Regions from separate parts of the Ureibacillus sp. FSL K6-0165 genome, predicted to be linked through region 1. Evidence: a T-box and tRNA genes for the amino acid it is inferred to sense, from the RefSeq annotation. Region 1 holds a T-box; the other holds one or more tRNA genes.
What was found. A T-box is a leader RNA that pairs with one kind of tRNA and senses whether it is charged. The one in region 1 lies ahead of leuS (leucine--tRNA ligase), so its partner is inferred to be a tRNA-Leu.
Positions count from the first base shown of each region.

Region 2: it encodes a tRNA-Leu, which carries the amino acid that the T-box ahead of leuS (leucine--tRNA ligase) is inferred to sense. The anticodon was not compared.

Region 1 is NZ_JBBOQS010000001.1:1,609,975-1,625,500, reverse strand. It holds gene asnB (asparagine synthase (glutamine-hydrolyzing)) at 1-1,052, opposite strand, end outside; gene NST00_RS08165 (BaiN/RdsA family NAD(P)/FAD-dependent oxidoreductase) at 1,342-2,592, shown strand; gene cysI (assimilatory sulfite reductase (NADPH) hemoprotein subunit) at 2,687-4,441, opposite strand; gene NST00_RS08155 (assimilatory sulfite reductase (NADPH) flavoprotein subunit) at 4,431-6,227, opposite strand; gene NST00_RS08150 (DUF2292 domain-containing protein) at 6,259-6,372, opposite strand; gene NST00_RS08145 (sirohydrochlorin chelatase) at 6,407-7,159, opposite strand; gene cobA (uroporphyrinogen-III C-methyltransferase) at 7,169-7,936, opposite strand; gene leuS (leucine--tRNA ligase) at 8,397-10,811, opposite strand; T-box leader at 10,955-11,167, opposite strand; gene NST00_RS08130 (TIGR01212 family radical SAM protein) at 11,700-12,656, shown strand; gene NST00_RS08125 (class I SAM-dependent methyltransferase) at 12,653-13,234, shown strand; gene NST00_RS08120 (alanine/glycine:cation symporter family protein) at 13,254-14,732, opposite strand; gene NST00_RS08115 (alpha/beta hydrolase) at 14,896-15,526, opposite strand, start outside.
Region 2 is NZ_JBBOQS010000001.1:1,279,971-1,295,496, reverse strand. It holds gene NST00_RS06450 (enoyl-CoA hydratase/isomerase family protein) at 124-930, shown strand; gene NST00_RS06445 (CaiB/BaiF CoA transferase family protein) at 1,062-2,216, shown strand; gene NST00_RS06440 (IclR family transcriptional regulator) at 2,361-3,128, shown strand; gene NST00_RS06435 (MBL fold metallo-hydrolase) at 3,156-3,743, opposite strand; gene NST00_RS06430 (hypothetical protein) at 3,753-3,953, opposite strand; gene NST00_RS06425 (IS1182 family transposase) at 4,439-6,007, opposite strand; gene NST00_RS06420 (FusB/FusC family EF-G-binding protein) at 6,162-6,818, opposite strand; gene NST00_RS06415 (acyl-CoA dehydrogenase family protein) at 7,339-9,009, opposite strand; gene NST00_RS06410 (class I adenylate-forming enzyme family protein) at 9,006-10,511, opposite strand; gene NST00_RS06405 (MerR family transcriptional regulator) at 10,504-10,896, opposite strand; tRNA gene NST00_RS06400 (tRNA-Leu) at 11,391-11,475, opposite strand; gene NST00_RS06395 (helix-turn-helix domain-containing protein) at 11,831-12,025, shown strand; gene NST00_RS06390 (hypothetical protein) at 12,148-12,492, shown strand; gene NST00_RS06385 (hypothetical protein) at 12,507-12,833, shown strand; gene NST00_RS06380 (hypothetical protein) at 12,888-13,109, shown strand; gene NST00_RS06375 (hypothetical protein) at 13,109-13,339, shown strand; gene NST00_RS06370 (hypothetical protein) at 13,342-13,539, shown strand; gene NST00_RS06365 (hypothetical protein) at 13,642-13,875, shown strand; gene NST00_RS06360 (hypothetical protein) at 13,893-14,207, opposite strand; gene NST00_RS06355 (IS4 family transposase) at 14,255-15,379, opposite strand.

The sequences.
Region 1 (15,526 bases):
GCTAATTCACAAAGGAAATAAAGCGGTACAGATGAAGGGTTGGATTGTGGTTCATCCATATGCCATTGAATGGTAGGCAGTTTTTCAAATACATCATCAGCAGATACATATGTGCGTTTATTTTCGATATTGAGAATATCGGATAATTCTTTTGCATGATCCGTTTCGTTGAACATTTTTTCGTAATTTTTAAATCCAACAGAGAAAGATGTATTTGGGCGCAATAATGAAGTTACGTAACTGGAATCAATCCCTCCAGATAAAAAGGAACCAACTTTCACATCACTTATTTTGTGAGCCTCAACTGATTCTTTCACTGTTTTTTGGATTTCTTCAACATAATGTTCCAACGTGCCATCTTTCGCATGGTATTTTTTATCCCAATATTTTTCCATTTTTACGATTTTGCCCTCTTTAATAATCATGTAGTGGGCAGGTCGTAATTTATAAACTCCTTTAAAGAACGTTTCGTCCATAGATGAATATTGGAATGTTAAGTACGGACGTAAAGCATCTTTATTTAATTCTTTAATAAATGAAGGATGGGGCAAAAATGATTTAATTTCAGATCCGAAAATGAACGTATTATCTTTTGTATTTTTTGTATAATATAACGGCTTAATTCCAAAACCATCGCGGGCTATCATCATTTGATTGCGGTTTTTATCCCAAATACAAAAGGCAAACATACCGCGCAGTTGTTTTACAAACTCTTCACCATATTCCATGTAACTATAAATCAGTACTTCGCTGTCTGACTTTGTTTTAAATTGATAGCCTTTATTAATTAGCTCTTCCCGCAATTGTTGGAAATTATAAATTTCCCCGTTAAAAACCAAAACGATGCTTCCATCCTCACTATAGAGAGGCTGATTTGCTGCATCAGTTAAATCGATGATGCTTAGACGACGAAATCCTAGGGAAACTTTTTCATCAATATGTATGCCTCCGCTGTCTGGTCCACGATGTATAATTGTATCCATCATTTTTTCAATTGTTTGGTGATGGTCTATTTTCTCCGTTCCATGTATATATCCAATAAATCCACACATTACTTTTCGCCTCAACTTTCTGCATAACAAAATTATTTTATCAGAAATTGCTCCGTAATCATACCGAATTATGATTATAAAACGATTCTACTTAAGATTCAATGAATCTTCTCAATTGTACTAAACTCGACAAAGCTAGACAATTTCTAGATAATTTTTCTATATGGACTTGCTACTTATATTTTTTCCAAATGCTATTCCTTTTTACAATTCCAAAAGATTTATATTTTCATCCATCCAGCGTGTATAATATGAAATGAAAAAATCTAAATGAAAGAGAGATTTTCTTATGTACGACTGTATTGTAATCGGAGGCGGTCCATCCGGTTTAATGGCTGCTATAGCGGCTGGTGAACAAAAGAAAAAAGTATTGCTAATTGAAAAAGGAAATAAACTTGGAAAAAAACTTGCGATTTCAGGCGGCGGTCGCTGCAATGTTACCAACCGATTACCTGTTGAGGAAATCATTAAACATATACCGGGAAATGGTCGTTTTCTTTATAGCGCCTTTTCCATTTTTAACAACGAAGATATCATACAATTTTTTGAAAGATTAGGTGTACCGCTTAAGGAAGAAGATCACGGGCGCATGTTTCCTGTCTCCAACCGAGCACAAGATGTGGTTGATGCCTTGACGCGTGAATTAAAACGCTTGAACGTAGAAATACGTTTACAAACTTCTGTCAGCAAAATATTAATGGATGATGAAAAAGTTTTAGGGGTTCGTCTACAAGATGGTTCTGAAATTCGTTCAAAAACAGTAATCGTGGCAGTTGGCGGCAAAGCGGTTCCTCAAACTGGTTCGACTGGAGATGGATATCCTTGGGCAGAACGAGCAGGTCATACAGTTACAGAATTATTCCCGACAGAGGTGCCGATTATATCGAAGGAGCCTTTTATTCAATCTCGGGACTTGCAAGGTTTATCATTAAGAGATGTAGCGGTTTCCGTATTAAATAAAAAAGGAAAACCCATTATTACTCATCAAATGGACATGCTCTTTACTCACTTTGGGATAAGTGGACCAGCCATATTGCGGTGTAGCCAATTTGTTGTGAAAGAATTAAAGAAAAATAGTGGTGCACCTGTTCAAATTCGTATACAAATCTTAACCAACTATAATGAAGAAACTTGTTTCCAATACTTAAATCAACTTCTAAAAAAGGAACCGAAAAAATCGATAAAAAATTTATTAAAACCGTTAGCTCCTGAGAGATGGCTATTATTTTTACTTGAAAGAGCAAATATCGATGCTTCAAAATCTTGCGCAGAAATTTCACAAGAACATATACGAAAATTAGCTCATGAGCTTGTATCGTTTACAATGGATGTCCATGGTACGCTGCCTTTAGAAAAAGCATTTGTTACTGGTGGTGGTGTGTCCATTAAGGAAATTGATCCTAAAACGATGGCCTCGAAGAAAAAGAAGGGATTATATTTTTGTGGTGAAATTTTAGATATTCATGGTTATACGGGAGGCTATAATATTACAAGTGCTCTTGTAACAGGACGTATTGCAGGAATGAATGCAGGAAAATAAATTTCATTGCTTCTGCCATGTCTTATCGAACAGGAGAGAATTTTTTACTTAATTCCCTTTTCGACATGGCAGAAGAATGAAATGAAAAATATGTTTATGCGTTTGTTTTCTCTTTATGGAATTCTCTTCCATCCGTAACTGCATCTACATATCCAGCACGGATGACGAAATCTCCGAAATACTCTCCTTCAAGCCGCTCATTTGCATAATGTTCAAAAATCGGCCTTAAAGTAGCTAATATTTCTTCTTCTCCTATATTTTCTTTATACAATTTAGCAAGTCGAGTACCTTGGAAACTTCCTCCTAAATGTAAATTGTATTTTCCAGGACCTTTTCCGATGAATCCAATTTCAGCCATAGCTGCTCTAGAACAACCATTCGGACAGCCAGACATCCGAATCACAATATCTTGATCAAATAAGCCGTATTCTTTTAAAATTGGTTCAATTTTTTGAATAAGGGTAGGTAAATACCGCTCAGACTCAGCCATCGCCAATCCGCAAGTTGGCAATGCAACACAAGCGATCGAATTTCTGCGTAGAGCTGAGTAATTGTCACTTTCCGTTAATTGATATTTTTCAATGATTTTATCAATGTTTTTTTTCGATCTTGGGCTTACATTGGCAATGACTAAATTTTGATTTCCTGTAAAGCGAAACTCACCTTTATGAATTTCAGCAATTTCTCGTAATGCGGTTTTTAATGGATAATTTTCAAAATCGCGGACACGGCCATTTTGAATAAATAATGTGAAATGATATTTACCATCTTCCCCTTTAACCCAACCATAACGATCGCCCGTGTGTTCAAAACGGAAGTCACGAGCTTCTTCAAATTCATATCCTAATCGTTTTTCGATTTCTTTCTTCACATTTTCTAAACCAAGTCGATCGATGGTGTATTTGAAGCGAGCATATTTACGTACTGAACGATTACCGTAGTCTCGCTGTACAGTCATAATTTTTTCACAAACATCAACGATTTTATCTTTCGAAACATATCCTATAATTCTCGCTAACTGAGGATAAGTGTTTGTATCCCCATGAGTCATTCCCATTCCTCCACCGATTGCCACATTGAAACCAACCAATTCATCATTTTCAACAATCGCAATTAAGCCGATATCTTGAGAAAAGACATCTACATCATTAGCAGGTGGAACAGCGATACCAATTTTAAATTTACGTGGTAAATAAAGAGCACCGTAAATAGGTTCTTGTTCCTCATGCGTATCTACAACTTTTTCATGATCTAACCAGATTTCATAATAAGCGTTTGTTCGAGGCAATAAATGTTGGCTGATTTTTGCTGCGTAATCAGATACTTCTTGATGCAGTTTAGATTGATAAGGATTTGCATTACACATGACGTTGCGATTTACGTCTCCACATGCAGCAATTGTATCAAGCAAAATACTATTTAACTCTTGTAAATGTTTTTTCATATTCCATTTTAAAATTCCATGGAATTGGATTGTTTGTCGTGTTGTAATTTTGATTGAACCGTTTCCATATTTATCAGCCAGTTCATCTAATTTTATCCATTGATTTGGTTTTGCAACTCCAGCTGGCATACGCAAACGCACCATAAATTGGTATGCCGGCTCTAATTTTTTACGTTCCCTTTCTACCCTTTGATCCCTGTCATCTTGCAAATAACTTCCATGGAATTTTAATAATCGATTATCCCAATCAGGAATACCGGATGTAACTTCATCTTGAAAAGATTCAGCCAATGTTCCACGCAAATAGTTACTTGCTTGCTTAATCTCCTCTACATCACTAGGTTTTCCCTCTTGGGGTGGTAACACAATTTTTTTTGTCACGTTTGCTTCCTCCTTAGTAAACATCCCGCTGATAACGTTTTTGCTTACGCAATTCTTCTAAATATTCCATTGCATCTTCTTCCGACTTGTTGCCTTCCTGTTGAATAATTCGGAGCAACGTCTCTTGCACATCTTTTGCCATGTTTTTATCACCGCAGACGTAAACAGCTGCCCCTTTTTCTAACCATGCATACAATTCTTTTGCATGCTTAAGCATTTTATGTTGTACATATACTTTTTCCTCTTGATCTCGAGAAAAAGCAACATCAAGTTTCGTCAACACTCCAGATTTAAGCCAGTTTAACCATTCCCTTTGATATAGGAAATCTGTTACGAAATGTTGATCTCCAAAGAACAACCAGTTTTCTCCACTAGCACCGCGCTCTTCTCGCTCTTGAACAAATGCGCGAAAAGGAGCTACACCTGTTCCTGGACCAATCATAATGATAGGTGTATCATCATCTACAAGTTTAAAGTTTGGATTTTTCTGAACATATACTTGTACTTGATCTCCCACTTCTAATTGATCGGCAACATATGTCGAGCAAACACCTAGTCTTTCTCTACCATCTACTTCATAACGAACAACACCGATTGTGACATGGGCTTCTTCAGGATATGCTAATAAGCTGCTTGAAATGGAATATTGTCGGGCAGGAATTTTACGCAAACAGTTGATGAAACCTTGGGCATCCCAATTAAATGGTCCAAATTGTTCCACAACATCTAATAAATCTCGACCATTCATAAATTGTTTTAAAGTTTCCTGATTTTCGATTAATGCATGGAAATCTTTATTTTCCGTATACTCTGCGATTTTATTCATCAACGGCTTTGTTAAAAGTGTTATTTCAAATGTCTTTAATAACGCTTCTTCAAGTGTAACAGATGTTCCATCCACATCGACTTTTGTGCTTGCCTCAAATCCTAATGCAGAAATTAAAGAGTTCACAAGTGTTTGATTGTTAATCGGGATGATAGCTAAACAATCCCCTGGTTCAAAAGCAATTCCTGAATTTTCAAGAGAAAGTTCCAGATGGATTGTTTCTTTATTGGAACCTTGCCCGTTTAAATTAATCTTTTCAATGATTTCTGCAACAAAAGGATTTTTGCGAGAATATTCCGTCTCTTCTTGTAATACAGTCGCTGCTGCTTCTTGTTCAGAAGGAGTAAATTGTGTAAATTCACTATGCAATTTCTCCTTTACTTCTCCAAACCACTTTTCTGCTTGTTCTGCATAATCAACATCACAATCAACCCGATCCACTAGGCGTTTTGCCCCTAGTTTTTCTAGCTGAATATCAAAATCTTTACCAGTTTGACAGAAATATTCATAGCTAGAGTCGCCTAATGCAAGTACAGCGTATTGTACATGATCTAATTTTGGCGCTCGTTTTCCATGTAAAAAGCTGTGGAAAGCAATCGCGTTATCTGGTGGCTCTCCTTCGCCGTGGGTACTTGCTACAATCAGTAAATATTGAGCTTTTTTCAATGCATTCGTTTTATAATCACTCATTGATGAAACCGAAACTTCTAAACCTATCTGTTGAAGCTGGTCGCCAAACTTTTCTGCAAGTTTTTGTGCGTTTCCAGTCTGACTGGCATAAAGGATTGTCACATGTTTTTGAATTGGGGAAGATGCAACGGCTTGTTGAGTCATTTCTCTAGGAGCTTCTATAACGCCAATGTTCGCACTTGCAGTTAAATATCCAGTTAACCAAATTTTTTGTTGGGGAGTTAACGTTGCTAACACTTCATTTAACTGCTTTACTTGTTTTTCATTAAATGGACTATTGATGACTTCTAACACTCTGCACACCTCGATAAAATAAATTCTTTTCTTACTTCAATCGAATCTTTTCGTTTTTTTCGATTTGAATAATAAAATTATCTTGAACAATTAAAGTGATTGAACCGTAATTCATTGTGCTAATCATTTTTTTAATACTTTCCATTGCCTTCTCAAAATTTTGTTGTTTTTTATCCATTTCAATCACTCCCTACAAATGAATATAGTGATTCTTCAATTCTCTCAATGAAAACTTGACGCACATTGTCGTCATAACCTAAACATTCACACAACACCACTTGTTCTTTCAAAAATCCTTGTTTCGCTACCCTTTTCTCAATGCCTAATTTTAATAACCCTGTAAATAATAAATAAGGAATTATGAATACCCGATTTTTGCTTTCATTTAATTTCATTAATTTTTCGTCGAAGGATGGTCCGTTACCATACAAAAAGCAAATATCAACTTTTGCATATTCGTATGTTTGTTGAAGGAGTTTTGCAATTTCTCCTAGTTCCTTCTGTACACTTGGATCACTGCTTCCCCTCCCAATCAACAAAATCTCCGTTTCCTTTGGGTCTACTGGACTTTGTTCCATTACTCGGCTGTGTAAACTATGAATAAGCTTTTCATGAACGCCGAGAGGCTTTCCAATCGTAAAGGTAACAAAAGGATATCGTCTTTTTGCTTGTTCGATTTCAGATGGAATATCGATTTTTGCATGATTTGCAGAAAGCAATAATAGTGGGATTACTGTAATGCATGTTGCTCCTTTCGAAACACATTGCTCTATTCCTTTTAAAATCGATGGTTCTGCCAGTTCTAAAAAACAATATTCTTGAATGCCAACATCGATATAGGATTTTACTGTTTCAATAAACTGAATCGCTTCTTTTACACCCTCTTTTACTCGGCTACCATGAGCAACATACAACAATGCTTGCAATTTCATCCCTCCTGTTTACACAGTTTCACGTAAAGTCGACTGACATTCTTCAAACCACGCAATCTTTTCACGCATTTTCACAACTTCTCCTACTATAATCATTGAAGGATTTTTTATTTTCTCTTCACTAGCGATGCTTACAATCGTTTCTAACGTACCCGTAACAACTCTTTGATGGCTCGTAGTTCCCCATTCAATTAAAGCTACAGGAATAGTTGGATTTCGCTTATATTTCAACAATTGCTCTGTAATGTATGGCAAATTACCAATACCCATATAAATTGCTAACGTATCGACTGATTCTGATAAACCTTTCCAATCAATTCCTTCGTCTTTTCCCTCTCTCATATGACCAGTAATAATTGCAAAGGTCGAACCAAAATCTCTATGAGTTACAGGAATTCCAGCATATGCAGGTGCAGCAATACCAGAGGTAATGCCTGGCACAATTTCAAACGGAATGCCCGCTTCCCTCAAGACCTCTGCTTCTTCTGCCCCACGCCCAAATACGAAAGGGTCTCCACCTTTCAACCTTGTAACAATTTTCCCTCTTTTTGCATGGTGTACAAGCAATTGGTTTATTCTTTCTTGTATGACATTATGTAATTTTGGTAACTTTCCGACAAAGATTAGTTCAGCGTTTGGTTTCGCATAAGTAAGCAACTCTTTTGATACAAGACGGTCGTACAAAATAACATCTGCTTGTTGAATACATCTCAAACCTTTTACCGTTATTAAATCGACACTGCCAGGACCAGCCCCTACAATATATACTTTTCCCATTTTGTTCCCTCACGTTTTTCCTGAAATATACAATGATAATCATGAATACTAAAAACCTTGAATTCTTATAAAACAACTAAGATTTATGTTTTTTATATATTACGAAATACCCTATACCATTTCAATACTTTTTTCTAAATTAAGCATAATGAATCAGTTTTTTCAAAACAGCCAAACCAATTAGAACCAATATAAAAACATGCATTAACAAAAAGACCATAATATCCCCTTGAACACAAGTACTCGTGTCTTTATGTTCATCCGGAGAATATTACGGCCTCTAGTTTTCTAGTCAGCACTTTAATCCATAGTAATTTGGTATAAATAATAAGGTCACAAACTTAATAAGTCAATAGAATTTTTTATAATTCTATAAATTTAGTAAGAATTATTTACATAAAAAATAACAATGACTCAAAAGGTTTCTTACTTTTGAGCCATTGTTTTCAACAAATGCTTTTTATTTCACAACAATATTGACAAGTTTTCCTGGAATGGTAATCACTTTAACAATTTCTTTTCCTTCAACAAGTTCTTTCACTTTTTCGTCTTCTTTTGCAATTTCTTCTAATTGTTCTTTTGATGCATCTTTCGCTACTTTCACTTTTGAGCGGACTTTCCCGTTAACTTGAACTACAATTTCTACTTCATCATCAACGAGTTTTGATTCATCATAAGTTGGCCAAGGTTCATATGTAATTGTATCCTCATGGCCTAAAATTGACCAAAGTTCTTCACCAATATGTGGTGCAATTGGAGAAAGCATTTTTACAAAGCCTTCTGCATACTCTTTTGGTACTACTTCTACTTTATAACATTCATTGATGAACACCATTAGTTGAGAAATTGCTGTATTGAAATGTAAGTGATCGTAGTCTTCAGACACTTTCTTTACTGTTTGATGATAAACTTTTTCCAACGTTTTATCATCGGACTCTTGAATTTTATTAGAAAGTGTCCCATCTTCGTTTACAAATAGTCTCCAAATTCGATCTAAGAAACGTCTTGCTCCATCTAGCCCCTTCGTAGACCATGCAACAGAAGCATCTAGAGGACCCATGAACATTTCATAAAGTCTCAACGTGTCTGCACCATGGCTTCGCACAATGTCGTCAGGGTTTACAACGTTACCTCTTGATTTAGACATTTTTTCATTATTTTCTCCTAAAATCATTCCTTGGTTGAATAATTTTTGGAAAGGTTCTTTCGTTGGAACAACGCCAATATCGTATAAGAATTTATGCCAGAAGCGAGCGTATAGCAAGTGAAGAACAGCATGTTCCGCACCACCAATGTAAATATCTACTGGCAACCAGCGTTTTAAAAGCTCTTCATCTGCAAGTTTTTCTTTGTTATTTGGGTCGATATAGCGCAAGAAATACCAGCTGGAACCTGCCCATTGAGGCATTGTATTAGTTTCACGACGACCTTTCTTACCTGTTTTCGGATCTACTACATTTACCCAATCTTCAATATTTGCTAGTGGAGATTCTCCTGTACCACTTGGGCGAATATCGTTTGTTTTAGGCAAGCGGAGAGGTAACTCTTCCTCAGGTACTGTTGTCATTGTGCCATCTTCCCAATGGATAATCGGAATTGGCTCGCCCCAATAACGTTGACGGCTAAATAACCAATCACGCAGACGATAAGATACTTTTCTTTCTCCTACGCCTTTTTCTTCCAACCACTCGATGGCTTTCTTAATTGCATCTTCTTTTCCTAAACCATTTAGGAAATCGGAGTTGATATGTGGTCCATCTCCAGTAAACGCTTCTTCTTCTATATTTCCGCCTTCTAAAACAGGAATGATTGGTAAATTGAACTTTTTCGCAAATTCATAGTCTCTCTCGTCGTGTGCAGGTACTGCCATAATAGCACCTGTTCCATATGAAGAAAGCACATAGTCCGCAATCCAAATTGGAATAGCTTTTCCGTTAACAGGGTTAATGGCATATGCACCAGTAAATACACCTGTTTTTTCTTTTGCTAAATCTGTACGTTCTAAATCAGATTTAGATTGTACTTGTTCAATATAAGCATCCACTTGTTCTTTTTGTTCAGGAGTCGTAATTTCTTTTACTAAATCATGTTCCGGTGCAAGAACACAATATGTCGCTCCGAACAATGTGTCAGGACGTGTTGTGAACACACGGAATTGTTTGTCAGTACCTTGTACAGTAAATGTAACTTCAGCACCTTCTGAACGGCCAATCCAATTTCGTTGCATTTCTTTAATGCTTTCAGGCCAATCCAACTCATCTAAATCTTCCAATAAGCGGTCAGCGTATGCTGTAATTTTTAGCATCCACTGTTTCATTGGTTTACGTATTACCGGATGCCCTCCGCGTTCTGATTTACCATCAATAACTTCTTCATTGGCAAGCACAGTACCAAGAGCTGGACACCAGTTTACAGGTACCTCATCAATGTATGCTAATCCATGTTTATATAATTGAATAAAAATCCATTGTGTCCATTTATAATATTCTGGATCTGTTGTATTGATTTCCCGATCCCAGTCATATGAAAATCCTAATTCTTGAATTTGACGTTTGAAGTTCTCGATATTTTGTTGAGTGAACTCGGCAGGATCGTTACCTGTATCTAATGCATATTGCTCAGCAGGGAGTCCAAACGCATCCCATCCCATTGGATGAAGGACATCATAACCTTGCATGCGTTTATAACGAGATAATATATCTGTCGCTGTATAGCCTTCTGGGTGACCTACATGCAAACCTGATCCAGATGGATAAGGGAACATGTCCAATGCGTAAAATTTAGGTTTCGAATTATCGTTTAATGTTTTAAAGGTTTTATTTTGCGCCCAATACGTCTGCCATTTCTTCTCAATTTCTCGATGATTGTAACTCACGGGTACTTCCTCCTTGACCTAATTTATTGCAACCTTTTTTACTACATACGTGAAACAATAAATTGCCTATCCGTATATTATCCTAAAAGTGGTAGAATTAACGGAATTTTTAAAAAAATAAAAAAACTCGCCCCAACCCAAAGAGAAGGGACGAGAGTATGTTACTCCCGCGGTACCACCCAAATTAGTGACACATGCACTCAGCTCATACCCTTAACGCGGTGAACGGTTTTAGCTACTACTTTTCACTAAAACAGACTCAAAGGCGAGTTCGATTTGTCTGCTTACTAGCTCCCACCAACCGCTAGCTCTCTGTTAAAGCGTCAAAATCTACTATTCCTTCTCCTAGTCGTACATATTTTCAATGAATTCATTTTAATGGAAATATAGAAATTATACAAGCCCTATGAATACAAATCTTAATGTATATTATTTTAGACTAAATTTCCTCATATGGCTAGTTTTTCACCAGTTATTCTGTATTTCTTTTCTTTATTTCCTTCAGTATATTTGAAACAATTCGAACAACGTAATAAACCGCTCCCCCAAATCCGATAGTGGCTAGAGCAAAAAATGCGGAATGCTTGAAAAAACCCAGTATCATGCTTAGAAGATAAATAAAAAAGAACATGATGAATCCAATAGCATTTCCTATCCCCATTATTTGAAATATCAACCCTAAACTCCCCTTTATTCTTCATGATTGATATATTATTACCTATTATAACCAATATTGTAAATTTTAATATAAATCATATAAGCAATATTAATAAGATTACAACGCTTCCTCTTCAATGTTATAATGTGTAATGGTATTCCGCTCATGAATCAACATCTAACCCAACAAAATGCAAATGTTTTCGTGAATACCAGTAAGGAGTGAAACAATTGACAGAGCAACAATTTCCATTCCCTTCCGATGGGAAACGTTATTATACATGGAATCGATATTTGCGTGATAAGTTTGGCCATAAAGTATATAAAGTAGCATTAGATGCAGGCTTTGATTGTCCGAATCGAGACGGAACAGTGGCATATGGAGGTTGCACTTTCTGCAGCGCTGCCGGCAGTGGGGATTTTGCCGGTAATCGAGTTGACCCAATTCCGGTCCAATTCGAAAAAATTAAAGCAAAAATGCAGAATAAATGGAAAGACGGTAAAACAATGGCCTATTTCCAAGCATATACAAATACTCACGCACCTCTACCTGTTTTAAAAGAGAAATTTGAAGCTGCACTAAATTGTGAAGGGGTAATGGGTTTAAGCATCGCTACTCGCCCCGATTGTCTACCAGATGACGTCGTAGAATATTTGGCAGAATTAAATGAAAGAACATTTTTATGGGTTGAAATGGGACTGCAAACGATACATGAAAGAACAGCAAATTTAATCAATCGAGCTCATGATTATGCTACATATGTTGAAGGAGTCGAGAAACTTCGCAAACATAATATACGTGTTTGTACCCACATCATTAACGGTTTACCATTAGAAGATTACGATATGATGATGGAAACGGCACGTGAAGTGGCTAAGTTAGATGTTCAAGGCATCAAAATTCATCTCTTGCATTTATTAAAAGGAACACCGATGGTAAAACAATATGAAAAAGGCATGTTGCAATTCCTTGAAAGAGAAGAGTATATCAAACTTGTAGCAGACCAATTAGAAATTCTTCCGCCAAACATGATCATCCATCGCATTACCGGTGATGGACCGATAGAGTTAATGATTGGACCAATGTGGAGCGTGAACAAATGGGAAGTGTTAAACGGCATTGATGCTGAATTAGAACGTAGAAACTCCTGGCAAGGAAAATATTATAAGGCGGAAGTGAACAAATAATGCTAGAACGGGTTTTACCTTACGCAAAAACTTTATTATCATCTGTAATTAATGAAGGTGATATCGCCGTTGATGCAACCGCTGGAAACGGCCACGATACATTATTTCTAGCTAATCTTGTAGGAGAGACAGGTTTTGTCTATGCCTTTGATATTCAACAACAAGCAGTAGATGTAACAATTCAACGATTAAAAGAAAACGGATTAGAACATAGAGCCCGTGTCATTTTAGATGGACACGAACAACTGACTAAATATGTCCAAGAAGAAGTAGCGGGGGCTATCTTTAATTTAGGCTACTTACCTGGTGGAAATCATGACATTATCACCAAAGGAGAAACAACTATTTCTGCAATTGAACAATTACTATCACTTTTAAAGATTGGTGGCATAATAGTTTTAGTGATTTACCATGGTCACGAAGGTGGGAAAGAGGAAAGAGATGCGGTGATTGAATTTGTAAAATCTCTTCCTCAAAAATATGTTCACGTTCTTCGCTATGAATTCATTAATCAAAAAAACGACCCTCCGTTTATCATTGCTTTGGAGAAAATGAAAAAACTGCCAGACTTAAAATAAGTCGGCAGTTTTTATATTTCTATTTTTCTTTATTTTCTTGTTGATTTTGAGATTTATTACGCTCTACCCAGAAATCTGCATTTTTAATTCCTAGTTTTATAGGATCAAATACAGGATCTTTTCCAGCTTTTCTTTGTTCCTCATAATCTTTCAAAGCAACGAAAGTAGGCTTCGCTAATACAATAATTCCAATGACATTTGTCCAAACCATTAAACCAAGTCCGATATCCCCTAGTAGCCAAGCTAAATCTGATGTTCTTATTGCACCATAGAAAGTAGAAGCTAGTATTACGAATTTTAATATCCAAGTAATCGTTCCTTCAGTGCGACCGGAGAATAAATAAGCAACATTTGTTTCTGCAATATAGTAGTAAGCCATTAATGTTGTGAATGCAAAGAAGAATAACGCAAAGGCTACAAAAGCAGAACCGAAGTTATCTAATCCAGGGAATGCTCCAGTAACAGCAAGCTGAGTAAATTCTGTATAGTTATGCCCTGGTACATGTTCAACAATTAATTCTCCATCAGCATTATTCACATTCGTATTGTAAGTGCCCATGAATAAAATCATTAACGCTGTCGCGGAACATACAAGCAACGTATCAATATAAATAGATGCTGATTGTACTAGACCTTGCTTAACTGGATGGGATACTTCCGCAGCTGCAGCAGCATGTGGTCCTGTACCTTGTCCAGCTTCGTTGGAATAAACAGCGCGTTTTACCCCCCATGCAATGGCAGCACCAATCATTCCACCGAATGTTGCATCTACACTAAATGCACTGCGGATAATTAATCCGAATACTGCAGGCACTTCAGAAATATTCATGATAATCACGACAATTGCTACTAATAGGTATGCAACCGCCATAAATGGTACGATAATTTGAGCTGCATTCGCAATTCGTTTTACTCCACCAATAATAACGAAACCAAGTAAAGCAATTGTAATTAAACCTGTTATCCAAGGTGAAATGTTAAATGCGTTGTTCATTGCACTGGAAATGGCATTTGATTGAACTCCAGGCATCAAGATAGCCATCGCTAAAATGGCTGCAATCGCAAACACTACCCCGAACCAGCGTTTTCCAGTCCCCTTTTCCATATAATACGCCGGTCCACCACGATAAACCCCTTGTTTCTTAGTTTTATAGATTTGCGCTAATGTTGATTCTACATATGCAGTTGATGCTCCAATAAATGCTGTAATCCACATCCAGAATACCGCACCTGGACCACCGAATGCAATAGCGCTGGCCGTACCAATAATATTTCCGGTACCGACGCGTCCTGAAAGCGCTATCGTTAATGCTTGGAAAGAAGAAACACCAGCTTCTGATTTCTCTCCAGTAAACATTAAAACAAACATTTCTTTAATTTTTCTAATTTGAGCAAATCGGGTCATAATCGAGAACACAAGTCCTACGATTAAAATCCCATAAATCATGATTGGCCCCCAAAGGATGCCGCTAATCCAGTTTAAGAAATTTTCTAACATACACACACCCCTTTAAATTTATGTATCATGAATATTTTTTATATTACAAAAACTTATGAAAACAATCAATATTTTTGATATCATTTTTTTAAAAAAATTATTAATTTTATATTAAAAAAGGAATGTCCATATCGAACATTCCTCCAATTTCAATATAATTCAATTAAACTATATATCCTATAGATCGTAGAACATTATTCATAAAATCTCTCATGTATAGAAATACTTCTTCCCTTTCATAATCATGAAAAATATTGTGATAACTATGGGGCCAGTCTTTATATTGAAATTCACTTGTTTTTTGCAATAATAACCACTTTCTCGCCGTTTCTGAATCCGCCACTTTATCTTGATTAGGGGTAATGAGCAAAATGGGCAATGACAATGTCTTATCCTGAGTCATCAAATTTTTCATTAATTGTTGAATGTCTCGATACCATCGAACGGTAACATTGGAATGATATGGTACGTCATCCTCCATCTCTAGAAAACCATCAGAATTTCGAGTAAATAATCGTCTATCAAACTCCATCGACACTTTTTTGCTTGGTGCTATGTTCATGCTTGCTAGTGCACTTGTAAGTAAATTGGAATGTTTATGCAACTGTAACCACGGAGCAGTTAATACTAGTCCAGCGCATTCCATCTTCGTTGACCTTAAAAATTGAATTGCAAGGGTTCCGCCCAAGCCATGTCCAATGATAAATACTGGTAAATGATATTGAAGAGCGCTTTTCATGAGCTGTTTAATGAAAAGTAAGTATTCGTCAATTAATTCATCATGAACCCTCGTA
Region 2 (15,526 bases), 330 kb from region 1:
ATATCAGTAAACATCCCGTATCACCTTCCCCTTTCACCTTTTGAAATTTTTTGACTCAGATATTTTTTTAATAACGAAACTTAGCAGAAAGATAGAACAAGAATTTTAAAGGAGAGATTTTTTATGGCTGATTTAATTTTTGAAGTAGAAAATCATATTGCTACGATTACATTAAATCGTCCTGAAAGCTATAACGCTTTTAGCGAAGAAATGATTGCCAATTGGATAAAAGCACTGGAAACAGTAAGAGATGATGATTCGATACGAGTGGTCATTGTAAAAGGAAACGGAAAAGCGTTTTGTGCTGGGGGCGATGTGAAAGCCATGCAAGCCGGAGAAGGTTTTTTCAAAAGCAAGGAGGACATCTCTTCCACCGGATTGGCACGTAAAAATTCACTATGGAAGAAAATTCAACGAATTCCTTTGCTTTTGGAAGAAATCGATAAACCTGTGATTGCACAAATACACGGCTTTGCAATGGGAGCTGGACTGGATATGGCATTAATGTGTGACATTCGAATTGCTGCAGTCTCAACAAAGTTATCGGAAAGCTATATAAACGTTGCCATTGTGCCAGGAGATGGTGGTGCATATTATTTACCGAAACTTGTTGGCATCGACAAAGCATTGGATATGTTTTGGACCGCAAGGATTTTTACAGCTGAGGAAGCAAAAGAATTGGGATTCGTAACCTTTGTTGTAGATGATAATGAACTTGAACAATTTACCCGCTCGTATGCAGAAAAGCTTGCAAATGGACCGCAAACAGCCATTCGTTTTATTAAACGGGCAGTTTATCAAAGCCAAAAAATGGATTTACGCTCAGCGCTTGACTACATTTCATCTCAAATGGCCATTGTGACAGAACTTGATGACTTTAAAGAAGGCGTAGATGCAGTAGTCAATAAGCGTAAACCTTTTTATAAATAAGACAACTATTCGGGTGCAATATAGATGTAGTAATGAAAAAAGAAGCCGAATGATATATAACTTCATCAAGTATAGGGAAACATGCAGTACGTAAATTCTCTGGAAAGTAAATTTAGAGAGGAGAATTGAATATGCAACAGCCTCTACAAAATATAAAAGTCATAGATTTATCCCGAGTTTATGCTGCACCAGCAGGCTCTATGATTTTAGGCGATTTAGGTGCAGAAGTCATCCGCATCGAGCATCCAAAAGGCATGGACAGCATGCGTGATTGGGGTCCATTCATAAATGGACAAAGCACCTACTACCTTTGTGCCAACCGCAATAAACTCTCCATCACGCTTGATTTAAAAACGGATGAAGGGAAAGAACAATTAAAAAACTTAATTAAAGATGCAGATGTTTTATTAGAAAACTTCAAAACTGGCGATATGCAGCGGATGGGGCTTCATTACGAAGAACTAAAAAAAATCAATCCCCGCCTCATCCATTGTGCAGTAACAGGATTCGGCCAAACTGGTCCTCTCGCACATATGCCTGGATTCGATCCAGTCATTCAAGCAATGAGCGGTTTAATGGACGTTACAGGGCAACCGGATGGCGAGCCGACAAAAGTCGGGGTGCCTATTGCCGATATTTTAACTTCTCTATATGTTGTCATTGGCGTATTATCAGCATTGCGCATGCGTGACATGACTGGAGAAGGACAATTTATCGATCTTTCCCTGCTTGATGTGCAAATTAGCAGCCTTGCAAATGTTGCAAGTGCCTATATTAATGCCGGCTTCATTTCTAAACGTTTAGGCAACCTTCATAATAATGTCGCTCCATATCAAGTTTTCAATTGTGCAGATGGTCCATTGATGATTTGTGCAGGTACAAATGACCAGTTCCGTAAACTATGTAAAATGCTTGGCCACGAAGAATGGGTGGAAGATGAACGTTTCTTAACGAATTCCCTGCGCAAAAAACATGAATCGATTCTTAGCCAAATGATATCTGAAATTACGCTTACTAAAACACGGGATGAATGGATTCTCTTATTACATCAATATAAAATCCCTTGTGGAAAAGTGCATACCATTGCTGAAGCTCTTGAGCAGCCTCAAGTAAAAGCTCGCAACTTAATTGGAGAACTCGAACATCCTCAATATGGCAAAGTCAAATTCATTAAAAATCCATTGCAATTTTCGGGCTTAAATATCCAATATAAACTTGCACCTCCATTGCTTGGCGAACATTCCGATAAGTATTTGGAACAACCAATAAATTTTAAACAGTCATAAAACACTTTCGTTAATATGAAACAACTTAAATATTCTTATATAATAATGGAATAGCAAAAGAACTCATTTTGCATTTTCTCTTTAATGAAGTAGGTTTCCCGGACAAGTGTTAAACTAAAAAACTGCGTGAAGTAGGTGTAAGAATTGGATAAAGTAACATATGAAAAAAACTATACAATTACATCGCTGCACAAAGCCATTCGAGTATTAAAAGCATTCTCAAATGATGAACCGAGTCTTTCCTTAACAGAACTCAGCAAAAAAACTGGAATAACCATCTCCAGTTTGCAACGCATTGTTTCTACCTTCGTTGTTGAAGGATTTTTGCATAAAAATGAGCAAACAAAGCGTTATCAACTCGGCCACTCATTATTATATTTAGGAAACTTAGTGAAACAAGAGTCGAGCTTAATTCTTGTAGCAGAACCCATTTTAAAACGTTTAAACGAAGAAACAAAAGAAAGTCTTTCACTTAATATCATCGATGGTTATGAACGAAGATGCATTTTAAATTTTGATTCATCATATCCACTTTCAACAAAAATGCTAGTAGGTGACACTTCCCCACTTTACGCAGGAGCATCATCAAAAACGCTGCTTGCATTTATGCCTAATTATAAGGATTATGTAAATAATGTTCAATTAGATAAGATTACTGAACATACCGTAAAAACAAAGGAACAGCTCCTGAAACAATTGGAACAAATTCGTGAGCAAGGCTATTGCATCAGCAACGGTGAAAGAGTTCGCGGAGCATGGTCCATATCTGTTCCCATTTTAAATGCAGCACAGGAATCCATTGCATCAATCAGCATAGTCATTCCAGTAATTCGATATACGGATTACAATGAAACAGAACTCATACAAAAAATGCAACAAGCCGCAAAAGAAATTGAAAATCAATTGTATTAGGTGCCAGGCACTTTTTGTACCTAGCACCTATTCATTCAACAAGAACCGTACATTTTCCTCATGGCACTTCTTTAAACTTCTTTTGTAACGATATGAATCAACTAAATGTTCATGTTCTGCATTGGACTGAATCACTTGTTTAAGATTATTAATATATTTAAGGCTATCCTGTTTTCTTATTAGAATTTCTTCTGTGCTGCGAGCAACATGGCCATGCCCTGTAATTAAGAATTTAATTCGGTGAACCGATAAAATCGCTTCCGTTTTTTCTAATGTTTTCATATAGTCGGTTGAACTTGAATAAATAAATGGGAATTCTATATCGGATAAATAATCGCCTGCAATCCAAATCCCGAGAGGCTCAACAATTGCAAAGATGCCATCATCCGTATGTCCCTTCGCTTCATAAAAAGTGAGCGTGGTATTGCCGATTTTCAGTTGCTCGCCGTCTTTCTTCACAACAATATCCACATTGGGATAAACTACCGGAGTTTTTCGATCGATATAATACTCATCATCAAACGCCTTTACTTGTTCCAGAATCTCATTTGGATTTTTCAACTGAAAGGCTTCGCTAGCAATAACAATTGCTTCTGGAAATGCTCCAGCCCCCACGATGTGGTCCTAATCGGAATGAGTGATAATCAAATAAACAGGTCGGTTTCCTTTCATGCTTACTACATGCTCACGAATTTCATCCACTTCAGAAGGAAGCAGACATGGATCGACGACAATCACACAATCTTCAGTTTGAATAACAGTGGACGTAGTTTTATAAAGTTGGCTTTCGAATACGGTGAGGTGTTTGTCTTGATATTGAATCATATTGATCTCCTCTTTGTATTAATTTGTCACTATCGTAAATCCTCAATATTACCAATTTGAATCTCTTTCAATGATTGCTCTAAACAATATTCTAAGTCATTACGAGTACGTAATAAACGTTGAAAAGTACGCCCTTAGCTATCTTAAAAAGGAACCGTATTTACTTTTCACGTTACTCTATATACTGTTTTGTTTAATGGTGGTTAGTTTTTTAATCAAGAATTTGTCGGGAGATTTTGATATGTTGTTTTTTGATTAACTCATTTCATTTTTGTCTTTTATAACAAGCTTGCTTAACTTATTGATTTCTTGTAATTCTGTAAAGATAAAAATTTTATTCCATTCTTTGATAATTATTATGGGAATTTGAATTTTAGAAAGTAAAAAGAGGCTGGGACATAACTAGCTTCAAAACGAGAAAAAGGCGAATTTGAGCTCACTCAAATTCGCCTTTTTTGCTTTTTTTACTACTATCTTTTGTTAACTCATACCTGTGCTGTGTATTTTCGTAAATTCACGGCCATTAATGCGATACCTATTTCGTTTTCAACCTTCGATTTTCCACGTACAGAAAATCGAGTGAAACGCAAATTAGCCTTCAAGAATCCAAAAACTGGTTCTACGTCAATTTTGCGTTGACGATAAATTGAACTCGTTTTCTCTTCTGAAAGCTTCGCTCTTACATATTCTTTTTGTTTTTTCCACTTCTCATTCACCATGAGTTTTCGATTGTTGCCTTCTTTTGCTTTCGTGCAAGATGAACGAAGGGGGCATCCCGAACAATCTTCACACTCATAGATTTTAAACTCTCGTTTGAAACCTGTTTTATCTGTACGTACTGATACATATTTGAATACGAGGCGTTGCTGATTCGGGCAAGTGTATGTATCACTTTCCTTGTCATACTGCCAATTGTCTGGATTAAATTTGTTTTGTTTATACTTTTTCTTTTGCTCTTTCAAGTACATGTTATACGTAATCAGTGCTTCTCGTCTTCGTTTCGAAAGTATCTCATCATAGTTTTGTTCACTACCATAACCTGCATCTGCGACAATATGCTTCGGTAAATTAAAAAAATGTTTCTCAATCTCATCCAAAAAAGGAATTAGAGTACGCGAGTCTGTGGGATTAGAATAAATTCCATAGGCTAGTGCGTATTGACCTTCTGTTGCGATTTGTACATTATATCCCGCCTTCAGTTGGCCATTTTTCATATAATCATCTTTCATTCGCATGAACGTCGCATCAGAATCTGTTTTGGAATAACTATTCCGTTCACCAAAGATTTCAAAGTCTTTTTGGTACTTCTGTTTACGTATGATAAAGTCAATTAACTGTTTATATGCTTTCTTCGGATATTTTCGCTTGCTTCTTAATGCTTTTCGTTCTGAGGCATCTGACGATGCTTCAATTTTTTGGTCATATTCTGTAATCACATCATCTACTTTTTGAACCATTTGAGCGAGTTCTTCTATTAATAGTTCATCCTCGCTTTCACGTTCAATTTCAGGTATGATTTCTTTTTCTAACAGTTCGCTGTATAGCTGATTCGACTTTTCAATTAAACTGTGATGGTATTTTTCAATCGATTTTTTCCATACAAATGTAAACTTATTCGCATTCGCTTCAATCTTTGTACCATCAATAAAAATGGCTTCCTGATCAATCAATTTTTCTTGTACGAGTTGGCAACGGAATTGGACAAAACACTGACGGATTAACTCTTTTACTTCAGGTTGAACACGGAAACGGTTAATTGTACGATAGCTGGGTTCATATCCTTGGGCTAACCACATCATGCGAATACTGTCTTTTAATAGTGCTTCAATTTTACGACCTGAAAAGACAGATTGAGAATAAGCACACAAAATAATTTTTAACATCATGCGTGGATGATAAGCAGGACAACCTGTATTTCGAAGAAATGGCTCAAAGGCTTCATGTGGAATACTTTCTACTAAATGATGAATGTGGAAGGCAATATCATTTTCTTGTAATTTTACTTCTAAATCTAAAGGCAAAACTAGTTGATTCATGTTATAATATTTAAACATAAGGACACTTCCTTTGGCTAAAATTTTTGGGGTCAGATACTTAAATTTTAGCAGAAAGTGTCCTTTTATGATGCAATAAAATTAAGCCGCCGACATTTTACTTGTGTAAAATGCCAGCGGCTATTTTTAGTTAGAGGTGGGTTTTGTCCCAACCTCAATTTTTTAATATTTCAATGAAATAATTTAGTTTGTCTATTGAAGTGATATTTTCATTACATTTCTGACTATCTTTACAAATATAATTTCCTCTATTCGTATACGATTCTTTTCCACTTTTTACATTCGCCATAAACAAACCAATTTCTTCATACCTGTTACATAAAGAACATATCCCTTTGTTTGTTACCTTAAATGTTCCTTCAATACCCATTAATTTGCCTTTATATTCTACAATAAGAAACTTTCTTCCTAACCCAATATCGTTCCAACCAAAATATGAAATTTGCTTAAGATCTAATTCCTCAAGGGAAGGAACTCTTAATTTTTTAATTTTAGGAAAGAGTTTTCTTATAGTTTTATCTGTTAAATTCGTAAACGGAATAACAAATTGTTTTAATACCTCAAGAAAATGCTTAGCTTGAGCTTCCTCTTCTATTTCAATAATATAATTAAAGTATTCTATTTGTTCATTACTTAACTCAGGAAACAAGTTTAGAATCTTATCTAGGGAATTCAATTTTAAAGCATTAAGCGTTTCCTTATCTTTAATAGACGAATATGCTGAAATAATATTCTTTAGTTCGTATTTAATAAAATTATATTGGTCATTTCTAATAAAAGGTTCAAATTTTGTTACATTATAATTTTCCATTCCTGACAGCTCCTTAATTAATTTAATAAAGAAATTAACGTTATATGCAAAGCTGTTTCAGAAATGGGATAGACCATAGGCGATTTAATTACAATCCACCCATGCAAAGTATCGCCATTTCAACAACAGACTTCGCATGGGAAGTTCCAATTTCTGGCTGATAATTTATTTTATCTGCCATTAAATATCACCTCCAAACAATAATTGTATTATACAATATTTCGATGCTTCTATCAAATAAGAAGAAATAGAGAAATATCCACCACTTGAGATGTAAGATTTCTTTCTTTTATATATTGTGTAAAAAGTAGGATTGAAGGAGTAAATATAAAGTTGTAAGAGATAAAAATCTACTTTTAAATGCGTTTTGACATTTAATTTTTAACACCTACTTTCTTAGAATCACGATGAATGATGATCAAAAAATCCTTATCGGAGTGACCCAATAAGGATTTTTCTAATTTACAATCACCGTATTTTTAACCATCCAAGATTGTCAAAACCAATAGATGTCATACACTTATACCACTTCATCAAAATATAAAACTGTTTTCATTGAATCTCCTAATTTTCGAAGCTTCCACGTATCTTCTAAATAGATTTCAGCTAGTTTTTCATATTTTTCACCGTACTGGCTTCCCCATTCAACAGCTACTATGCTTTCATACATCCATGCCAATTTCTGTGTGATGCCTTTCGCTTCAAATGTTTGCAGTGCATCATCTAAAGCAACAAACGTTTCTAATTCTTCCGCTAATTCTTCTAGTTTTTCCATAACAATTTGTTTTAAGTTGGATTCTTTCACTTTCTTCAAACGATTGTTTATTTCTTCTATAAATAACTCATGTGCGTTATATTTCTTAAATAATCGTATTACTTCTAGGGCTAATATATTTGCCGTTCCTTCCCAAACAGTTAACACTTGAGCATCACGTAATAATCTTGGCGTGACAAAATCTTCAATATAACCATTTCCGCCATGAAGTTCAATCGCTTCTTGGGCGAAACGAACAGCTTGTTCAGCAGTTTCTTTCTTCATTATTGCAATGTTCAATCGATTTAAAATAGTATCTCGCTCAGTTCCTTTACCGTTCGTTACCAAATCATATAATTGAATCAAGTCAAAGGTCGTTGCTACTTCAACATGAAGTTTTGCAGCCATTTTTGATAAAGAATCTTGAATCATTGGATAATTTATTAATCTTTGACCAAAAGCTTCGCGATTTGATAGATAATATTTTGATTCTAGAAACGCTCTTCTCATGATTCCGACAGAAGCGACCGCATTACAAATTCTTGATAAATTTAATGCCTCAAGCATATAATAGATCCCTTTTTTCGGATCCCCGACCACATAAGCTATGGATCCGTCAAATTCTACTTCACCTGAAGGCACAGCGCGCACTCCCAATTTATCTTTCAACCTACGGATGCGCAGATTATTGATTGAACCGTCTTCATTCCTCCAAGGAACAGCAAATAAAGTTAGACCTTTTGTACCTTTTGGAGCACCTGGCATGCGAGCCAATACCATTGCCACTCCACACATCCCCGCATTGGATGCAAAATATTTCTCTCCATATAATCGATAATGAGTACCGTCAAATCTTGCTTCAACCATATTTGCTCCAACATCTGATCCACCTTGTCGCTCCGTTAAAAAAGTTGCCCCTTCAAATAACTCTACTTCCCCAGTTGAACAAACGTGTGGTAAAAATTTTGCCTTCAACTCTTCATCTGCATAATGGTCTAACAAATAAGCAGTCGCTAATGTCAACGTCACAGGACAATAAAATCCTGGCTCCGCATGGGATAAAAGATACCCTTGGGCAAAACTATAAACATAGTTCCCTTTTCTTCCGAGTTGTGGAATCTCTTTATGCACGTAACCTACAATTCCTGTATTGTAAGTTTGTTCAACTGTTTTTCTATATCCTTCATTGACCCAAATTTCAGATACTTCTTCTCCATATTTATCGTAACGGATGAGACGAGGTTCTCCTTCTCGATCCGTATGTTTAGCACGCTTATCAATTTCACCGCATACAAGTGACCCAAAATCTGTTAGTTCTCGCATTGCATAATCATAGAAGTCTTTATCAAGCATTTGCTTTAGTATTTTTTGTAGAGTTTCATCACTTGTAAAAAAGTTTGTCTCCTTCTCAGTAACCAAGTTTTGTAATACTTTCATTCCGTAATCGCCTGCACTTTCAATTGTTGTTTCAAGATTTTTCCTGAGGCATTTCGAGGGAGAGCTTCTACTTGTTCATAAATACGTGGGACTTTGTATTTCGCCAAATGACTAGATAAATACGCCTTTAATTCTTCGATATCAATTGATTTTTTCGCCGCAAACACAGCTTTCACCGTTTCTCCCCATTCTGGGTGTGGCACACCGATGACAGCCACTTCATGAATTCCCTCAAATTGTAAAATTCGATCTTCAATTTCTTTTGGATAAATATTAACGCCACCTGAAATAATCACATCTTTTTTCCGGTCAACAATCCAAATATAGCCATCTTCATCTACACGTGCTAAATCGCCAGATCTTAACCATTCACCGATAAAGGCTTGTTTTGTTGCTTCTTCATCGCGATAGTAGCCGACCATATTTCCTTCTCCAAACAATACGATTTCTCCAATTTCACCAGCAAGGACGTCTTCTCCCATGTCATTCACTATCCGAATTTCTGTTCCAAATGCTGCTCGCTTCCCAATACTACCTGCTTTTTCTTTATGTTCATGGCCGAATAACAACGTTCCGCTTGGCCCCGCCTCTGTTAGACCATATACGCAAGTTAAGTTGTCTGTTCTAAATGCTTTTTGTAAATAACGCACCTCTTTTTCAGATAATGGTGCACCACCATAAACCCACCATTTCATTGATGATAAGTCTGCCGTTTGTAATCTCGGATGAGAAGCTGTAACTAAATAGGCAACAGGTGCTCCAAAAAAGTGAGTTGTTTTTTCTTTTTCGATTGTGTCGATGAATAAATCTGGCGTGAAAGTTGGAGTGAGTACATTTGTTGCTCCAACAAGTACTGCTGACATTAGGAATAAATGTAGTGGTGCTGAATGGGTTAGTGGCATCATTAACAACATACGACTTTCTGGTTTGACTTCCATTTCAATTGCAATCATGTGGGCAACCGCTAAAATGTTTCGATAGCTAAATAAAACTCCTTTAGGTTTTCCAGTTGTTCCTGATGTATAGAGGATAGTTGAATAATCATCTTCATTTAAAAGACATTGTATTGGGGTATTGGTAGCGTTTTCAATTAATTCGTCAAAATCATGCCAACCTTCTTTTTTGGTCCCTGATTTAATTTTTAGATTGATATTTTCTATGTTTTCAACTGCTGCAAAGATCGCTTCATGGGCAATAATGGCTTTTGCTTGAGCATGTTCCGCTACGTATTCTACTTCCGATAAAGTGAATCTTGCATTGACTGGAACAACAATTGCTCCAATTCGTTGGATAGCAAAATAACTAACGACAAATTCCAATACATTTGGCATAAAGATAATGACTTTATCTTCTTGTTTAATACCAAGATTGAGCAAAGCATGGCTAAAACGAGTAACGAGTTCGTCCAATTCTTTATAAGTCACCCGTCGGCCTTGACAAATCACCGCTTCGTTCATTGGATATTTACGGGCATTTCTTGCTAATAACATGGAACTATTCATTTTTAGCATTTTCCCCCTTTAATTTCGCTAATTTTTCGCTAAATGTCGCATGCAACTCCACTAACTCTCTTTTCAATTGGGTCAACTCTTGAATCTTTTCTTCAATTTCTTTGATTTTCTGTTCACCATACTCTACAGTTCTTTCTAGCTGCTGAATACCAGTACGGTCGCGATCAAAGAGCATAATCATCTCCTTTATTTCGTCAAGTGAAAAGCCATATCTTTTGCCCCTCATGATCAATTTTAATTTTGCAATTTCTTTTTTCGAAAAGGTGCGCAATTTTGAATGAGAACGGGTCGGCGAAAGCAATCCAATTTCTTCATAATATCTGAGTGTCCTAGGCGTAACATTGAATAGCTTTGCAACTTCTCGTATTGTTTTCATTCCACTCACCTCTTCGAATTTGTCTTATTATAACATTGACGTTAACGTAAACTTCAATAAGATATATGAATTTTTTGAATATTTTATAATCTATTATAGCTACTAGATTGGCAACAATCGAGTTGAAAATTGATAGACTGTTTCTCCTTATCGGAATTGATTCGCCTTTCAACACGTTAAACTAAATAAATTGGCGGTAGCATATAGCCACCGCCACAAAATCGTAATCCATCCATTTTACTAAAAAAATCCTTCAAGAATTTATTGCTTGTACATTTTGATGTTTCTCGGTATGTAATGGCACCGTTTAGATATGTCCTTTTTTGCAACCATTCACGTTAAATCGCACCTAAAGTATTTTAATTCCTGCAATTTCCCTAAATAAAAACCACTCTATTTTCAAAGTGGTTAAAACACCATATGTTTTGAACGAAAAAAACCCTTCAGCATTATTACTGAAGGGTTTGATGATATAAGGTTTCCTTGAATCCTAATGCCGATGGTGGGAGTCGAACCCACACTCCTTTTGGGAACACGATTTTGAGTCGCACACGCCTTCCGTAAACCGCCACAATTGGCAAAAAAACCTTATTCTACCTGCAACTTACCTTCTAAAATTGATTGTAAATCAAAAACCTATGCACACGATTCAATTACTTTATGAACTCATTCTATACCAAGCTATATAATAAAATCAATATCTAATTTCAGAAAATAATAATCACCTCTCCCCTACTTACAAAAAAGTAAGTTACAATGTAACACTGTTCACAGGGTAAAACATAAGGGGAAAGGCTTTTTTATGTTTTGAAGGGGTAGGGGCAATATAAACAAATTATTTTAAAAAAGTTTAATAGAATTTGCTGAAAAAACTGCTAAAAATATTCTATTAGTGGACATATATAGTGAAGGAAGATATAGGGAGGGTTAAAATATGAATGACTTGCCAGAATTACTTACACCAAAACAAGTCGCTGATTTTCTTATGTTAGATGTAACAACAGTTTATAAGTATTTGAAACGTGGACTAATCGAACATTTTCGAGTAGGGCAAAAGAAAATTATGATTCCACGCCAAGCGGTCTATAATTTTATCAATCTAAACAACGGAGGTAATGAAAATGAATAATCAAAAAGTATTTTCTATGCTAAGAAATAAATTTAATGCACACTATGGCTATACAGAGGCTATAACTAATACAAATACAGATGAAATTGATTATCCTTCAAACAGTTAAGGAAATAAAATCATTGGAAACTGAAATTGCAAAAGCTGAACAATATTTAGCAGATAAAAAAGCAGAGTTAAAGACTAAAATTATTAGTGAAGGTGAACAAGCACGAAAGAACGCTAAAGGCAGAGAACAGTTAAATATGGCTAATCGTGACCTATCTAACAGTATTATGAAATTAGATTTCATGCTTTCACAAAATGATGAATATGCTAACACACTATCTAAGCTAACTGAAATGAAAAAGAAACAAGGTCAACTACTATTACAAAAAAAGAGATTTGAAACAGAAAACGCTGATGTAATTAATCAGTTACGGAAGGAACGTATTCGCCAACAACTTGAAGAATTAGATATGGATTAAAGGGGATTGATACTATGGCAAAGTTTTATAGTGACAATCCTTTTTTATTTATCCGCCATGATAATATAGGTTACAAAACTCCTAATATCCATGAATATAATACTGGAATACAATTCAAAAATGGCGTATATGAAACAAATGACTTTAATACTATCAAAGCATTAAGAAACTATGTAAATATCTTTCTGAAAAAAGGTATTAGACCGCCAGTTTGGGAAGAAGGTCAACTTATTGACCAAGAACTAACAGAACCAATTGAGGTAAAGGGAAATAAGGTCATTCATAATATAACTGACTACAAAACAATCTTAAATAACATAGCAGATTCCATTAGGAAATAATGGGTCTGCTTTTGTTTCTTATATTGAATTGACTGAAAGGGGGAGGGGTGTAGTATGGCAAAGAAACAGATTACCTTTCAATCAAGTAGAGATGTACGATTGTATTTAGCCTCCCTATTGGTTAGGGTTGAGAAAGATGAAATTGACCGAAAAAAAGCGGAAACTCTTTCAAATCTGGCTTATAAAATTCAAATGTCTATTAGTGGTGAACTCAAAGAAAGAGAATTGGCACAAGCAGAAGAATTGGCAAGACAAATTGAAATGGGGCGTAAATAATGAGTAGAAGGCTCTCTAAACTCATACAACAGGCACAAGAGTTATTACAGTACCAGAAGGGTACAGAACTAACAGAAAAGCAAATGGAACTTTGTAATAAGTTAGGTGAGTTATGGTTACTTCAAAATCTTGTTATTTGTGGTGAGGAACATAATTTATCAGATGATGATATTTCAAGGTTAGATGAACTTGAACAAGAATTATTGCTACAAATGAATATGGAGGTGTAAAGATGTTTAGTTTTACTGCAATCAATAAGGCAGAGGCAATTATTAATAATCCAAATAAAACAACTCTTACAGATGATGAAAAAAGACTTTTGGCTGAGCATAGAACCCATTTGATAGAAAGAATAAACTTTTATAGGGGGATTCTAAAACAAAACTATGACAAGGTTATTGAATGTGAGGGTTTGAATGAAGAATCTTAAATAAAGTGGTCAGAGGCTTATCTATTGCCCTTCTGACCGCTATTTTTATTTATCTTGAATAAAACTATTATATTATTATTCAAATTCAAGGAGGGCAATTCTATGCGTCAATTCATTAAAAAAGATGAGGCTGATTTATGGTTAGAGGTCAACGATCCGTATTATCAGAATAAAGATAAATGGAAAACTAAAAAGGTTGAATATCCTTATCTCACTACAAGCCAAGTTACATATCGTAGGATTGCTGAAATTCCATTTAGTAATGTTTTAAATTGGCGGATACTTGTAAAGTCAAAATTAGATGATAACCTTTTTGAAATACCAGAGGGGAAATAAGCAACTTTCCCCTTTCTTTATTTCTTTTGATAAACGCCATTTTGTACCCTTGTCCAATTTCCACTTCTTTTAAGTGCATACCATATAGAGCCAGTTTTTGATTTTTTGTATGTATCGAACTGTTTCTTGTTATAAGGTGAAGATTCAAAAAGCTGAACTAATTCTTGTGTAGTGTAAACCTTCCCACTCTCCACTGTTTTTTCAAACTCAATTATAAATTTTAGTGTTTCTGCCACTACCGTCGCATAAATGGTGTCTGAATTTTCAGTTTTATTTTTTCTGGACTTTAGAGAAAAAACGAAAACACCTAAGCGAGGGTAGTAAACATCCATTTTTTTACTATAAACCTATGACTTGTGCAACAACGACTGGCAAACCTTTATGGGACGCCGTTTCCTTCGATTTTTCGTAACCAAATGTGAGCGGATTTCCACAAAGAAGCCTTCAAATAGCGACTAATTTGTAAGTAACTGCGTTCGCTATTCGTGTTCAGCTGAGCTAAAACATTCAGACAGTACACTATCATGGCTACGTACACTTGATTATGTACAGCTTGTTCACTGTGACCAAAAAACTTTTTAATGTTCAGATGTTGTTTCATCCATTTGAAAAAAAGTTCGATTGCCCAACGTGATTGGTAGATTTCTGCAATTTCATCTGCGTCAATGTCAAACCGATTTGTCAGTAAATGAAGCTCATTTCCTTTTGTATCATGCAATTTGAGTAAGCGAAACACGTTTTCAGAACGATTTTGTGGTGTTCCAATGACAACCATTTCATCAGAGAATACGGGTGAATCTTCTGGTAACGAAAAGGATTCTAACACTCGGACAACAGCGTTTTTACGCAAACGGGTCACAAAGAAATAGCCATCTTCCGTCATTTGATCAAAGCGCCCATAATCCAAGTAACCACGATCAAACACGTACATGCATTCTTTGTCATCCACGAATACTTCTAGTTGACCACGATCATGTTCGTTGGCATTCGTGAGTACGGCTTTATCTGGATAGGAGAGTCCTTTTTCCATAAAAACAAGTCGTAAGTGAAGCTTTACTCCTGATTTTGTTTTTCGAAACTCTGCCCACTTATGATTGGTCAAATTAAGCGGTAATGTACTCGAATCAATGATTTTCAAAGGCGTTGTCACTTTTCTTCTTGTTTGGAAATTGGTTTTCCGATGAATTTGTGCCACTAAATCGAGAAAAATCGTTTGAAAGAACTCAGTTGGGATGGTATTGATTCGTCTCCCTAACTGTGAAAAACTAATCGATTCCAATCCCGTTGCTCGTTGTAATTCTTCTAAAAAGACAGCGTCACTCAACGCCCGTAAACTCTCGGTTTCATGGAGTTGGGCATACAAAAGCAGTTTCATAAATGAAGCCATATAAAGCTTCTTGGTATAGTGATTTAATTGATGTGTTTTCACTAGGTCGTCAAATAATGGACGATTAATCGGTGAAAACCATTGTTCAAATGATGTTTTTCGTGTAAACTTATCCATGGTTTTGTCCTTTGTATTGGATTTGGATGGTTTACTACCACCCAACCATTATAAAGGATTTTTTTGTGTTTAGATTATATTTCAGAAAATTCGGTTTATTTGAAGGTGTTAAATTATTTTAATGCGACGCTAGTGTGTTTCTGCATT